Regions from separate parts of the Pseudoalteromonas sp. P1-8 genome, predicted to be linked through region 1. Evidence: riboswitches for the same ligand, from Rfam matches in the RefSeq annotation. Region 1 holds a riboswitch; the other holds the start of a gene.
The links. Region 1 has a riboswitch for lysine ahead of dapA (4-hydroxy-tetrahydrodipicolinate synthase). Riboswitches for the same ligand answer to the same signal wherever they lie in the genome.

Region 1 (6,525 bases):
TTGGTGCTCACCTAAGCAATCAAGGGCGGTGCAAAGAGGGCCGTATAAAGTCATTGCCGCAGGCTCAGCCGTTGACTCGCGTAGTAATGCCGCAGGAAAATCTTGGCTTGTTACAGCAGGGCGAAGTAAATGGTTAATACCGCCTGATAAAATCACTTGTTGTTGATTGTAATTCTCTTTGCGCTCAACAACCGGCGTTGCGTAATGGCCGCATTCGCCCACCGCATAGCGGCCTAGTTCCATCCAAAGCTCTTTGACACCGGCATCTGCTTTAATAGCCGCCAGAGTCTCGATAAGTGCAGACCAATCGAGTCGGTTAGCATCTTGAGTATAAGGTATGCCTAAGCCACCCCCTAAATCGAGAATATTAAGGTTAATATTTAATGAGCTTGCTAGCTGTTGTAATGGCGCAATCATTGCGCGCCATAGCTCGGCGAGCTTGTCAGTACTTAGCATATTGCCCCATTGGAAAATATGCAGGCCATCAAAGTTAAGAGCTGGGTAATCACTTACAGTCAGTGCTTGCCACTCATCACAGCCCAAACCAAAAGGAGTAAGGCTATCGCCGCCAAGTGGATTCTTTTCGCTGTCTGGCCAACGAAGTTGTACGCGCAATAGAACTTGCAGCTGACAATTTGCTTTTGTTGCTTGTTCGTTTAACCAGCGAACTTGGTTAATGCTCTCGGCCACAAAAGTACGTACGCCGCGAGCAATAAAATGTGAAATTTGTTTAGGACTCTTTGCAGGCCCTGTGTTGAGCACGCGCTCGCTATCGATGCCTTGAGCAAGTACTTGCTCAAGTTCACCTTTACTTGCAACATCAAAGTTAAACCCTGCGCCGTCTAAACATTGAATAATGCGAGACAGTGGGTTGGCCTTAACGGCATACCAAAGTTTCACATCGGTTTGCGCAGTCAGTTGATTTAAATGTGCAGTTAATTTATCTAAATCATAGATAAAAAATGGCGTATCAAGATGCGTTGAAACTTGTTCAACCGCTTGCTTGATGGGCGTGCTCAAAAAGCTCATTAACGTAAAACCTCTTCTAACAGTAATGATGCATCGCTTTGTTCATCACGGTATTTCACGATCAATGCACAAGACATGCTTAGACCTTGCTCGCGAGCCCATGCATTTGAAGCAGGGCGAGAGCCTGGGATCACAATCGCGTTTTCTGGGATGGCTTCACCTTTGTCTAGCTGGCGTTCGTTAACGCAATCGTAGACAGGAATAGTTGCAGATAAGCGAACACCTGGCGCAAGTACAGCACCTTTTTTCACAACCACACCTTCAACAATAACGCAGCCTGCGCCGATGAATGCGTCGTCTTCAATAACCACAGGGCTAGCACCAATTGGTTCTAGTACACCACCTAATTGTACTGCAGCACTTAGGTGAACATTTTTACCCACTTGTGCGCATGAACCCACTAATGCGTGGCTATCGACCATCGTGCCTTCGTCGATGAACGCGCCAATATTCACATATGCTGGTGGCATGATAATCGTGCCTTTGGCAACGTGTGCGCCACGGCGAACACTGCTACCACCTGGTACCATACGCACGCCAGCATCTGCTGCAAACCCTTGTGGTGCTAAGTTGTGCTTATCAACAAAACCACCTGGGAACTCAGTATTAGTGCCGTTTTTAAAGGCTTCTAAAATGCCTTGTTTAACTTCAACATTGGCGTGCCAGTTGCCGTTCTCGTCTTGTGTTGCTGCGCGAACTGCGCCTGATTCTAAGTTGTTTAATAATTCTAACCAGCTCATGATAAAACCTGTTTTTAGTTCCAAGATAAAATTGTGTTGTTTGCGTGGGTGATGCTGTCTGTTTGCTCAAGCTCTAAATGCGTAAGCGGCGGACGTAAATGCGGGGTATTTATTTTACCTTGCAGGTGCATCAGTACTTTTACGGGAATTGGATTTGCCACAGCGAATAAACTTTGGATTGCTAGCGACCAATCGGTGAATAGATTTGGGTATTGACCACTTAAACTGCGTTTAACAAACTCATGGGTTTGACTCGGCCAAGCATTCGCGGCAACCGAAACTAAGCCTTTTGCACCAGCTTGAGCAAAATATGGCATAAGTGCATCGTCGCCACTAAATATGGCCAGTGTTGGTGATGCCGTTCTAAAGCCTTCAAATTTGCTAATGTCGCCACTGGCTTCTTTTAAAGCCCAAAGATTTTTGTGCTCAGCAAGGTTTTTGATCACCTGTGGTGAAATCTCAACTGCGCTGCGTCCTGGTACGTTATACAACATACATGGGTGGTTACTTGCGTCTAGTAGGCTTTCAAACCAATGTGTTTGGCCAACAACCCCAGGTTTTGCATACAGAGGTGAACCTAACAGGTAGCCATGAATAGGTAGTTGGTTGCAGTATTCAACCCAAGCTATTTGTTGCTTAAGATTCATGCCGCCCACAGCAACCATGAGTGGGACACTTGGTGCTAATTGGCAAACATGTTCAACAATGGCTTGTTGCTCTTTGAGTGAAAGCGCCAGTCCTTCACCGGTACTGCCAAGCAATAAAATGCCATTATTTGCATCTTGCTGCTCCGCAACCAGTTGTTCAAGGGCAGTGTAATCGACCTCGCCAGATTCAGAAAATGGCGTGACAAGCGCTGTCCACAATGGATAGTCGTTTAAATCAAAATTGTTGATCATCTCTCACGAACTTATAAGGTATTCGAAGAGTTTATGCGGGAGCATTTGAATGGAGCCGCATGTCGTCGTTCGAACAAGGTATAATTCGAAGAGCGAATGGGCTTAAAATAATAAAGACGCGACGGCCTCATTATACTAAGACCAGAAGCTCTCCACCAAACAAATCAATAGCGCTTTGCTATTGTTGGTGACAGTCGCTGGGATTCAGCCCAGTCGCCCGAAATAAGCACCTCACAAACGGTGTTACTTCTCGGCGTTAATTCCCCTTACGTATGATCAACAGAGTCTGTGCTCTTCCCATACGCTACCTGAATAACGCACCTCTTCCAGCCCTTTATGCTCGCTTTAAAGGTTAAAGCCAACATAGTTAAATAGGGTATTGGCGGCGATTAAAGCATTTTAGCCATCTAGGTGTCAAGGCGAAGGATTTGTTTTTTAGTGACCGATTTTGCAACATGGTTACGTATAAGCGTGTTTTTACGTACACTTAGCGTTAACCAAATAAATTGGAAAAATGATGGAAAAATTTAACGATATTTATCAACGAGCCGTATCTCGAAAAGGCAGCGAAGAAATGCTGCATGCATTGTTATCAAACCCGCTCGATGATACTGATATTGCCAAAATGCATGACGATTTATGGTTAGAAGAGTTTACGCGTAAAGTATTTCAAAGTGGTTTTTATTGGTCTGTTATCAATAATAAATGGGCTGGTTTTCGTGATGTGTTTTGGGATTTCAGCGTAGAAAAGTTGTTGATGATGCCGCCAGATATGCTTGAGCAAAAAGCCAGTGATGAGCGAATTGTTCGTAATTTTAAAAAAGTACAAACGATCCCAGAAAATGCGTACATGATCCACGAAGTTGCCGAGAAACATGGCAGTTTTAGCCAATTTATTGCAGATTGGCCAACTAACAATATTATTGGTTTGTGGGCCTATCTTAAAAAGCATGGTGCGCGTTTAGGGGGAAATACTGGCCCGTACGCTTTGCGAGCGCTTGGTAAAGATACCTTTTTGCTTTCTCGCGATGTAGAAGCCTACTTGCGTTCTCACGAGTTGATAGATGGTGGCTTACAAACTAAAAAGTCATTACAAGCAGCACAAGATTTTTTCAATGAATTACAACAGCAAAGCGGTTACAGCTTGCAGGCTCTAAGCCAACTAGTGGCCTATGGTGTAGGCGATAATCGTGTAGGTGTAGCAACACGTTAAGGACAGTTATGGAACTGCAAACCCGATACACAGATATTAGTGAACTGCTTGCTATTAAAGATATGCCGAGTGCCGTTGCTAAGCCACAATTACTGCTATTTAATGACAAGCTAGCTGATAATTTTGAAATTAAACACGACAGCGAATATTTAGCTAAATTACTATCTGGTTCAACAATAGATAAAGATGTTGCACCGGTTGCACTTGGTTACTCAGGTCATCAATTTGGTCATTTTTCACCGCGTCTTGGTGATGGTAGAGCGCATTTGCTTGGTGCTATTGCAGATAACAATGGCACATTGTGGGACTTACAGCTAAAAGGCGCAGGAGCAACTGTATTCTCTCGTGGTGGTGATGGTCGCTGTGCTATTGGTCCGGCTGTACGTGAGTACATCATGAGTGAGGCACTTCATGCGCTTGGTATCGCGACTACGCGTTGTTTAGCAGTGGTTACTACTGGTGAAACAGTGTATCGCCAGCCACCTCGCCCGGGTGCAGTTGTCACTCGTTTAGCTAAAAGCCATATTCGTGTTGGCTCATTTCAATACTTAGCTACACAAGGTGATATAGAAGGGTTAGAAAAGCTAGTCGACTACGCAATAAATTGCCACTTTCCTGACCTTAGCAGTACGGGTGAGCAGCGTTATATTGAATTTTTAACCGCCGTGCTAGATAAGCAAATTGAGCTCGTTATCAGCTGGATGCGAATTGGCTTTATACATGGCGTGATGAATACCGATAATACCTTGATTAGCGGTGAAACCATTGATTATGGTCCTTGCGCGATGATGAATCAGTTTGACTTAGACACGGTGTTTAGTTCGATTGACCATCAAGGGCGCTATGCATTTGGTAATCAGCCGAATATTGCCAATTGGAATATTGCGCGTTTAGCTGAAAGCTTAATCCCTTTATTTGCTGATCAAGATGCTGCCGTTGAGCAACTCTCACCGGTTGTGAATGGTTTTGCTGCTAAATTTAATGATGCATTTAATATTATGTGGCAGCAGAAATTAGGCTTAGCTGGTCAGCAAGAAGGCGATCATGCTTTAGTTTCAGAGTTACTGGGGTTAATGAAGCAACACCAACTTGATTACACCAATACTTTTAATGCACTTACTGAATCTTTAGTGAAAGACTTTGTTATAGATTCTAATTTAAAAGAATGGGTTTTAAAATGGAGGCTCAGAACATCAGCTGAAAGTTACAGCACAATGCGAGCTGTTAATCCTGCAGTCATTCCCCGTAATCATAATATTGAAATGATCTTGGCTGAGTATGAAAAGGCAGGATCTAGTTCATCAATCAATGAGTTTTTAAAAGTTATTCAAAAACCATATGAGTATGAGGAAGAGTTTGCGGCATGGTATCAACCTCCGAAGGAAGGTGATTGTAATTACCAAACTTTTTGTGGTACTTAAGGGTTAATCTTTATGGTTGATAACAATTGTAAATGCTCATTTTTTTAAATCTGAGTGTTCGTTGATTGAGCAAGTTAGCTGCCAGTGTTATGATTTATATCAATAAAATAGCACTAAAGTTTTGCTTTTTAACGAAAATTTACAAATAAAGTTGCTTTCAACTTGTTGATTTAAAAATAACCAATATAATAATGTAATTGGGAATGGACTTTTATCGGTTTTGAAGTCAGTAGATTAGGCTGAATCGGCTTTCACCTAATCATAACAAAGCGATCTAAAGACATTGTTACGCAAAGTTATTTAGATAACCTATTATTTGGGTAATTGACTGAAATTACTCGGCAAGATTTTTGTTCTGTACCGAGTTTGTTAAGTTTTGATTAACTATTAGTCGACTACTCTGTTTAAACTGATTGAGCTGGTTTGACTTAGCTACAATTTTAATTGTGAAAATGGGAAGGAAACAATGAAATTAAAATCACTTACTATTGCTTTAGCACTTGCTGCAACTAGTGCTTCAAGCTTCGCTGCCGAAAAGCAAGGTTTCTACATCGGCGCATTTGGCGACTACTATGATAATTCTTGGGAAAATGTCCGCGACTACACTCCAGGTGGCCTTGATGTTGATGACTCTACAGGTTGGGGTTTAGAGCTAGGTTACCGTTTTAGTGATTACTGGAGCGCTCGTTTAGAATACGCTGACATGGACTTCGATTGGAAAGCTGATCTAAACGACGGTACTTCTGTTAGCGGTACTGAAAGTGGCAAACGTTACGGTATTGACGCTTTATATCACTTAGGTGGTGGTCCATTCTACGGTATTTTCGGTCTTAAAAATCTTGATGCGGTTGACGAAGATCTAATGTTCGCAAACGTAGGTGCTGGTTACCAACACTACTTCACAGATAACTTCGCGTTTAACGCTGAAACATCTCTATACCAAGGTCTTGACCGTGGTTACACAGATGTTGGCGCTAAATTAGGCCTAAGCTATATCTTTGGTGCGCAAAGCTCAGCTTCTGAGCCAGTTGAACCTGCTCCAACAGTTGTTCCTGTTGCGGTTGAGCCAGTTGATAGCGATGGTGATAACATCCCTGATGCTGATGACCAATGTGCAAACACGCCAATGACTGACGCTGTTGATGGTACTGGCTGTACATTATATGAAGATCGTGAAGTAACTAAGAGCTTACTAATCACATTCCCTAACAACACGTCTAAAG
Region 2 (6,525 bases), on a different contig from region 1:
TTTTGCAGTGATTGCACCGCGTTATCAGCTTTCGCTTGCTCAACAATATTTAAAATTGCGTTTTCATTGTGGGCAAATAATTTCATTATTTTGCGTACCCGATCATCCATAATACGGCTGAAGCGGCGAAGCTCGTCGTAATCTTCAATTTCACCGGCTTTAGCAAGGCGATTACCAAGGCGAGCTAAATCATCAACAAGCACACTAATTTCTTGGGCAAGACCTAAGTGTTCTTCTTGTAGCAAGAAAGTCGCAAAATCGGCGATCGCGCGGTTGATTTCTAACTGCGATGATTTTGCCAGTGGAATGATAATATCTTGATTCAATAAACGATTTGTCTCTTTATAAATGCGTTCATTTGACCATGAAGGTTGTTTTTGTTTTATCGCATTTTGTACGTCTTTCAAGCTGAAATCAGCCATCTTAAAACGTTTAAATAGCAGTTCTAACACCCCCCAATGTTCAGTAAGGGTATTTAATAACTTTTTAGCTGGGATCATAAGGCTCCAGTAAATTCAGACTTTGGTGTTAGCGATTAGTATTAAATTATGTAATTGAGAATAGTTTTATGCTTTCTATGCTGCTAGAATCCGCGCCGAAACACTCGACTTACAATTTTTACATTATTATAAAGGTTGTTCAAACACCATGGTAACCCCACTTATCCTAACCCTGATAGCGGTGGCATTTTTGCTTATCGTTATAGAGGATATTATCCATGTAAACAAGGCCAAAACGACGCTTTTTTTTGGCACTTTATGCTGGATTATCTTATTTATCTCTCCAATTCATGGGCAAAGCCCAGAAACAATACAACATCAACTGGATCACAACATATTAGAAATCGCGACTTTGTGGCTGTTCTTAATGGCTGCGATGACCTTTGTAGCGTATTTAAACTCTAAAGGTTTTATCCAGAATATTGTTCATAAAATTATGCCAAATCAAATCAGTGAACGAAAGCTGATGTTTCTGATTGGTGGGTTTGCGTTTCTATTTTCATCAATATCAGACAACATAACTGCAACTTTAATCTCGCTTGCGGTGGTGATGTCACTTAAGTTAGATCCTAAAAAATTAATAAAATATGCGACCTTAATTGTATTTAGTGTTAATTCGGGTGGGGTGTCGTTGATCACGGGTGATGTTACAACCCTGATGATTTTCTTAGACGAAAAAGTCACGATTGCTAATCTACTATTATTAATTGCCCCTGCACTGACAAGTGTTGCACTGCTCGCGGCGATGTTGTCGGTGGGTATGTCGGGTAATGTTGTGTTTGAAAAACAAGCAGCCCGTCGTATCGAAAAGACAGATATTACCATTGCGGTTATCTTCTTCTCGACGATTATTGCTACGTTAACTTTGAGTGTGCTTTATAGTGTGCCGCCGTTATTAACTTTTTTATTTGGTTTATCTCTGATGTTTTTGGTTGCGCAATTCTTAATGCGCAAAAAAGACGTTAACAAAAAAATCATCGATTATATTCGTGAAATTGAATACGACACCTTATTGTTCTTCGTTGGTGTGTTATTGCTGGTTGGCGCATTAAAAGAAGTTGGTATGCTTGCTAAATTTACTCACTTATATGAGTTGATGGCACCGGAATATGCCAACTACTTGATGGGGCTATTATCAGCGGCGGTAGATAACGTACCTCTAACTGCAGCACTTTTAAAAGCTGATATTGTGATGAGTCCTCAGCAATGGCTGTCGTTTACTTACGCAACTGGGGTAGGTGGCTCAATGCTTATTATCGGCTCTGCGGCAGGTATTATTGCCATGAGTAAGGTTAAGGCACTGACCTTTATGAGCTATCTTAAAATGTCGGTTTATTTATTAATTGCTTATACCGTTGGTTATTACGGTTCGCACTTAGCGGGCAGTTTAATTTCATAAAACAACTTGACAGCTAGACGTCTAAACGTTAACTTTCGAAGCCTGCTTTTAACAGCAGGCTTTGTTATTTTAACCAGGTGTTAACTTAACATTCAGAAGAGGTGCGATACTTAGGTAATTAATGTGAGGTGACGAACGCCGATGACCATTAATGAGGGAAGTACTCGCCGAGAAAATTAACCGGACGTCACGGTTATTTTTCGGTTTATGGGGCTGAATCCTCAAAACTGTCACCAAACTAGGTGGAGAGCTTCTGGCATGGACTACTCTTTATTTTCAAAGCACCCCCTTGCCGAGTTCTTCTTGAATTACTGTGGATAGTTTTCCACAAAAGGAGACGACATGAATACCCAATTAGCCGCCAACACAAAATCAGATTACGTTGTTGCAAAATTTGGTGGCACCAGTGTAGCTAACTTTGATGCTATGAGCCGCTGCGCTGAAATCATTTGTGCTGATAATCAAGTACGTATTGTTGCTGTGAGTGCCAGTGCAGGCGTGACAAACCATTTAGTTGCATTGTGTAAAGCTGATTTGAGCGCGGCTGAGCGTGATGAACATATTACTGGTGTGGTAGCCATTCAAGAAGCAATTTTGGCAGAGCTGTCACTGGATGCTGATTTAGCACATGGCTTTAATGAAACGCTTAAGGCTTTTCAAAAGCTAGCATCAGACGGGGCTAAGTCAGTAGCAGATCAAGATGAACTACTTAGCTTTGGCGAGCGTTTGTCATCGTATTTATTTACTCAAGTATTACGCGGTCAAGGTCTTGATGCGGTGCGTTTTGATGTACGTAAAGTGCTAAAAACAGATAGCCAATTTGCTAAAGCTACCCCAAATGTTGCAGCAACCGCTGCGGCTGCTAAAGAACATTTAGTGCCATTACTTGATGACCATGTTGTGGTAACTCAAGGTTTTATTGGAAGCAATGAGCACAATCAAACGACCACTTTAGGGCGTGGTGGTTCAGATTACAGTGCTGCATTACTAGCTGAAGCAATTAACGCAAAAAGCGTGCATATTTGGACCGATGTTGTGGGTATTTTCAGTACTGATCCGCGTTTATGCGCTAAAGCAAGCCCAATTGCACGCTTAAGCTTTGATGAAGCGGCAGAAATGGCAACGTTTGGTGCAAAAGTACTGCACCCGGCAACCATTTTACCTGCAAGCCGTAGCCATATTAGTGTGTTTGTTGGTTCAAGCCGTGAACCACAGTTAGGTGGTACATGGATTGAAAAAGAAAAATCTCAGCAACCAGGTATTCGTGCCGTAACACAGCGTAAAAATCAAATTCTGTTAACGGTTAAAAGCCCAGAAATGCTCCTAGCGAGTGGTTTCTTAGCCCGTGTATTCACCATTTTAAGTGAGTTTAATATTTCGGTTGATTTGGTTACTACCTCCGAGATCAGTGTTGCAATCACTTTAGATAACGCGCCAAATGCATCACGCCCTGAGCTTGATCAAGCTTGTTTAGATAAGCTTTCTGAGTTTTGTCATGTGTCGGTTGAGAATAACTTAACGCTGGTGGCTTTAATTGGTTCTGAAATTCAATTACGTCAGCAAGAAATGAACTTAATGCAGGTATTGAGTGATTTTAATATTCGTTTAATTTGCCACGGTGCAAGTAAACATAACCTGTGCTTCTTAGTTGAGCAAAGTGAGTCAGATGAAGTCGTGCAGGCTATTCACAGCCGACTATTAGAAAGCCAAGTCGCGGCGTAAGTCGTTAAAATTAATAAAAGAGCACTGCCAGTCAGTGCTTTTTTGTGCCACAACACTTATATCAAAGCCTTCAACAGAGTTACTACTCGCGCTGAAATTATGTTTGCTCAATTCTTCAAATACATTAGGAGCAAGTAGTTTCGCAATTGGCTGAGCACTTGCTTTGGCAAGCGCTTCTTTTAATGTCCAAATTCTAAAAAAGCACTGTGCCTGTTCATCGGGAGCGTCAAAACGGCTAATTAAGTCAACTTCATCTTGATGATAAAAATGCTTTGCGAGTTTGATAAAAGGGCGAGGCTTACTGCTTTGTTCAATATCAAAACCAAATCGCTGCTGTTCGGGGTTAAGGGCTGCGCCAATTAAACCATTCGAATGTGATAAACAGGCCCACACAGGTTCTCTGCGTTTTGTGTGTAATTTGAGCTTACTGTCTTTGTCATTAAATTGGCTTGATATTTCATTGAGAGCTAAATCATCACTAGGGTAAGCATGTTGATACAAATACTTTAACGTTAGGCGAGTCGCTAAGTACTCTTGCTTGGCGCTAGGAACTTTGCGTTTTTCAAGTACGCTTAATTCAAACTCACTGAGTAATTTATCAAGGGGTAAACTTGCAACATCAATATGTGTTGCATCCATCAGCATAATTTTTTTGACCGTTATTTGGCTTTGCTGCTCGATGATAAGAGTATTCGAAAAGTAGTCACTGCTCATGGTTTAACGCTTACACGAAGGCTCGTATTTAGTTTTGTTCATTTTTACAGCAGATGCACATTTATAGGCATGAACAAACGCAAATAGTTTACGCAGTTGACTGTAATTATGGTTTAATGATGAAAAATAATAACAGATTTGTAGATGTATGGCACAAGTTCGTGACGGCTTTCAAAGTCGATTAGGTTTCGTTTTAGCAGCTTCTGGTGCGGCGGTAGGTTTAGGTAATATTTGGGGCTTTCCAACACAAGCGGCAAACCATGGCGGCGGTGCATTTTTACTCGTTTACTTCATTGTTATCTTCTTATTAGCGCTTCCGGCTCTGTATACTGAGCTGTATTTAGGCCACCAAGCGCAAGCGAATCCAGTAAAAGCATTATCTAACGCATGGCAAGACACAGCGCCTAAAGTGGGGGCAGCAGCTGGTTATATTGGCCTCTTTGGTGCGGTTGTAATGCTGAGCTTTTATTCGATAGTTGCCGGGTGGATGCTCGCTTATGCGCTCGAGCCAGTCGCAAGCTTCTTTGGTTTTACTGAGTTAAGTAACTTTTTACACAGTGACTCTATGGCACGTAATTTTGTGTTTACGCCACTGATGCTTATTCTTACCGCGAGTATTATTTTAAAAGGCGTTAAATCAGGTATCGAAACTTGGTCACGCCGCTTAATGCCATTATTGCTAGTGTTATTAGTGGCGTTAATTGCTTATATCGCCACCCTAGATGGTGCGATGGATGGCTTTGCAGCCTATTTAGTGCCAGATTTTAGTCAAATTTTTGATGCAAACTTAATTATTGCGGCAATGGGACAAGCGTTCTTTTCATTGTCGTTAGGTGTTGGTTGTATGATGGTTTACGGCTCTTATTTAAAGCCAGATGCCAACCTGCCTAAATTAACTGGTACTGTGGCATTGCTTGATACCGGTGTAGCCTTTTTAGCGGGTTTATTGATTATTCCGGCTATTTTTGTTGCTCAACACAACGGTGTAGAGGTATTTAGCGGCGGTAAATTGGTCGGTGAAGGGCAGTTAATTTTTGCAATTTTACCTGAACTGTTTAGCACGATGGGCCAAATGGGTTTACTCGTTGGCTTATTATTTTTTGTATTAATGTCGATTGCCTCAGTGACATCAACCATCTCATCGACCGAAATTCCAGTAGCATTTTTAGTTGAGAATCACAGTGTAGAGCGCAAAAAAGCAACCTTATTTGTAACGTTAATCGTGTTTATTGCCTCATCACTGATTATCTTAAACTTTGACTGGTTATTTGGTTTAGTCATTATGGTGCTTACACAGTACCAATTACCTTTAATGGGACTGTTCTATTTCATTACTGTTGGCTGGTTATGGCAGCGTGGTAATAAATTGCATCAAGTATCGAGCGGTCCTCATTATTGGTTTGCCCAGTACATTCGCTTTGTCTGCCCGTTATTAATGACGGCGGTTTTTGTGAACGTGGCGTTGTTGAAATAGAGATTTGAGTTGCTAGTTTTAAGTGAAAAGACAAAAAGTAAAAGGCGTGGGGTTAAACCTCACGCCTTTTTAATTTAAGGGGCGCTTGCTTTAAATAACTTCGTTAGTTAATGGTAAGCCTTGGCTTATCTCATTAGCACTTTGTAATGTGGTGCAGGCTATTTCGCTAAGTGCTTCTTGGGTGAAGAAGCCTTGGTGGCCTGTCACTAACACATTTGGAAAGCTAATAAGACGTGAAAAAATATCGTCTTGCATGATTTCTTCACGGTGATCTTTAAAGAATAACTCTGACTCTTGCTCATACACATCAAGCCCTAGGTGTCCGAGCTTTTTAGACTTAAGCGCCTGAATACATGCTTGGCTATCAAGAAGTGCACCACGAGAGGTGTTAATCAGCATGACACCATCTTTCATTTTCTCAAATGCGCTAGCATCAATTAAATGATGAGTATGCTCGTTGAGCGGGCAGTGCAATGAGATGACATCACTTTGTGTGAGTAAAGTGTCTAAATCGCACAGGGTATAAGGGCCTTCACCAGCCATTGGGTCGCAAACGAGTACCTTAGCTCCAAAGCCATTTAATATATTTACCAGCGCTAAACCGATTTTGCCGCAGCCTATAATCCCAATAGTTTTTTTAAACAGATTAAAACCAAGTAAACCGTTTAAATCAAAGTTACCTTCACGTACGCGGTTAAAGGCTTTATGGGTTTTTC

Region 2: another riboswitch for lysine. It lies ahead of lysC (lysine-sensitive aspartokinase 3); the one in region 1 lies ahead of dapA (4-hydroxy-tetrahydrodipicolinate synthase).

What each region holds. Positions count from the first base shown of each region.
Region 1 covers NZ_LJSO01000010.1:35,224-41,748, forward strand. Annotated here, with positions in the region: gene AN213_RS14270 (PLP-dependent decarboxylase) at 1-1,029, opposite strand, end outside; gene AN213_RS14275 (2,3,4,5-tetrahydropyridine-2,6-dicarboxylate N-succinyltransferase) at 1,029-1,769, opposite strand; gene dapA (4-hydroxy-tetrahydrodipicolinate synthase) at 1,784-2,668, opposite strand; lysine riboswitch at 2,806-3,002, opposite strand; gene AN213_RS14285 (DNA-3-methyladenine glycosylase I) at 3,186-3,881, shown strand; gene AN213_RS14290 (YdiU family protein) at 3,890-5,302, shown strand; gene AN213_RS14295 (OmpA family protein) at 5,769-6,525, shown strand, end outside.
Region 2 covers NZ_LJSO01000001.1:65,792-72,316, reverse strand. Annotated here, with positions in the region: gene AN213_RS00285 (hypothetical protein) at 1-500, opposite strand, end outside; gene nhaD (sodium:proton antiporter NhaD) at 649-1,899, shown strand; lysine riboswitch at 1,988-2,160, shown strand; gene lysC (lysine-sensitive aspartokinase 3) at 2,242-3,621, shown strand; gene AN213_RS00270 (4'-phosphopantetheinyl transferase superfamily protein) at 3,598-4,335, opposite strand; gene AN213_RS00265 (sodium-dependent transporter) at 4,484-5,809, shown strand; gene AN213_RS00260 (2-hydroxyacid dehydrogenase) at 5,900-6,525, opposite strand, start outside.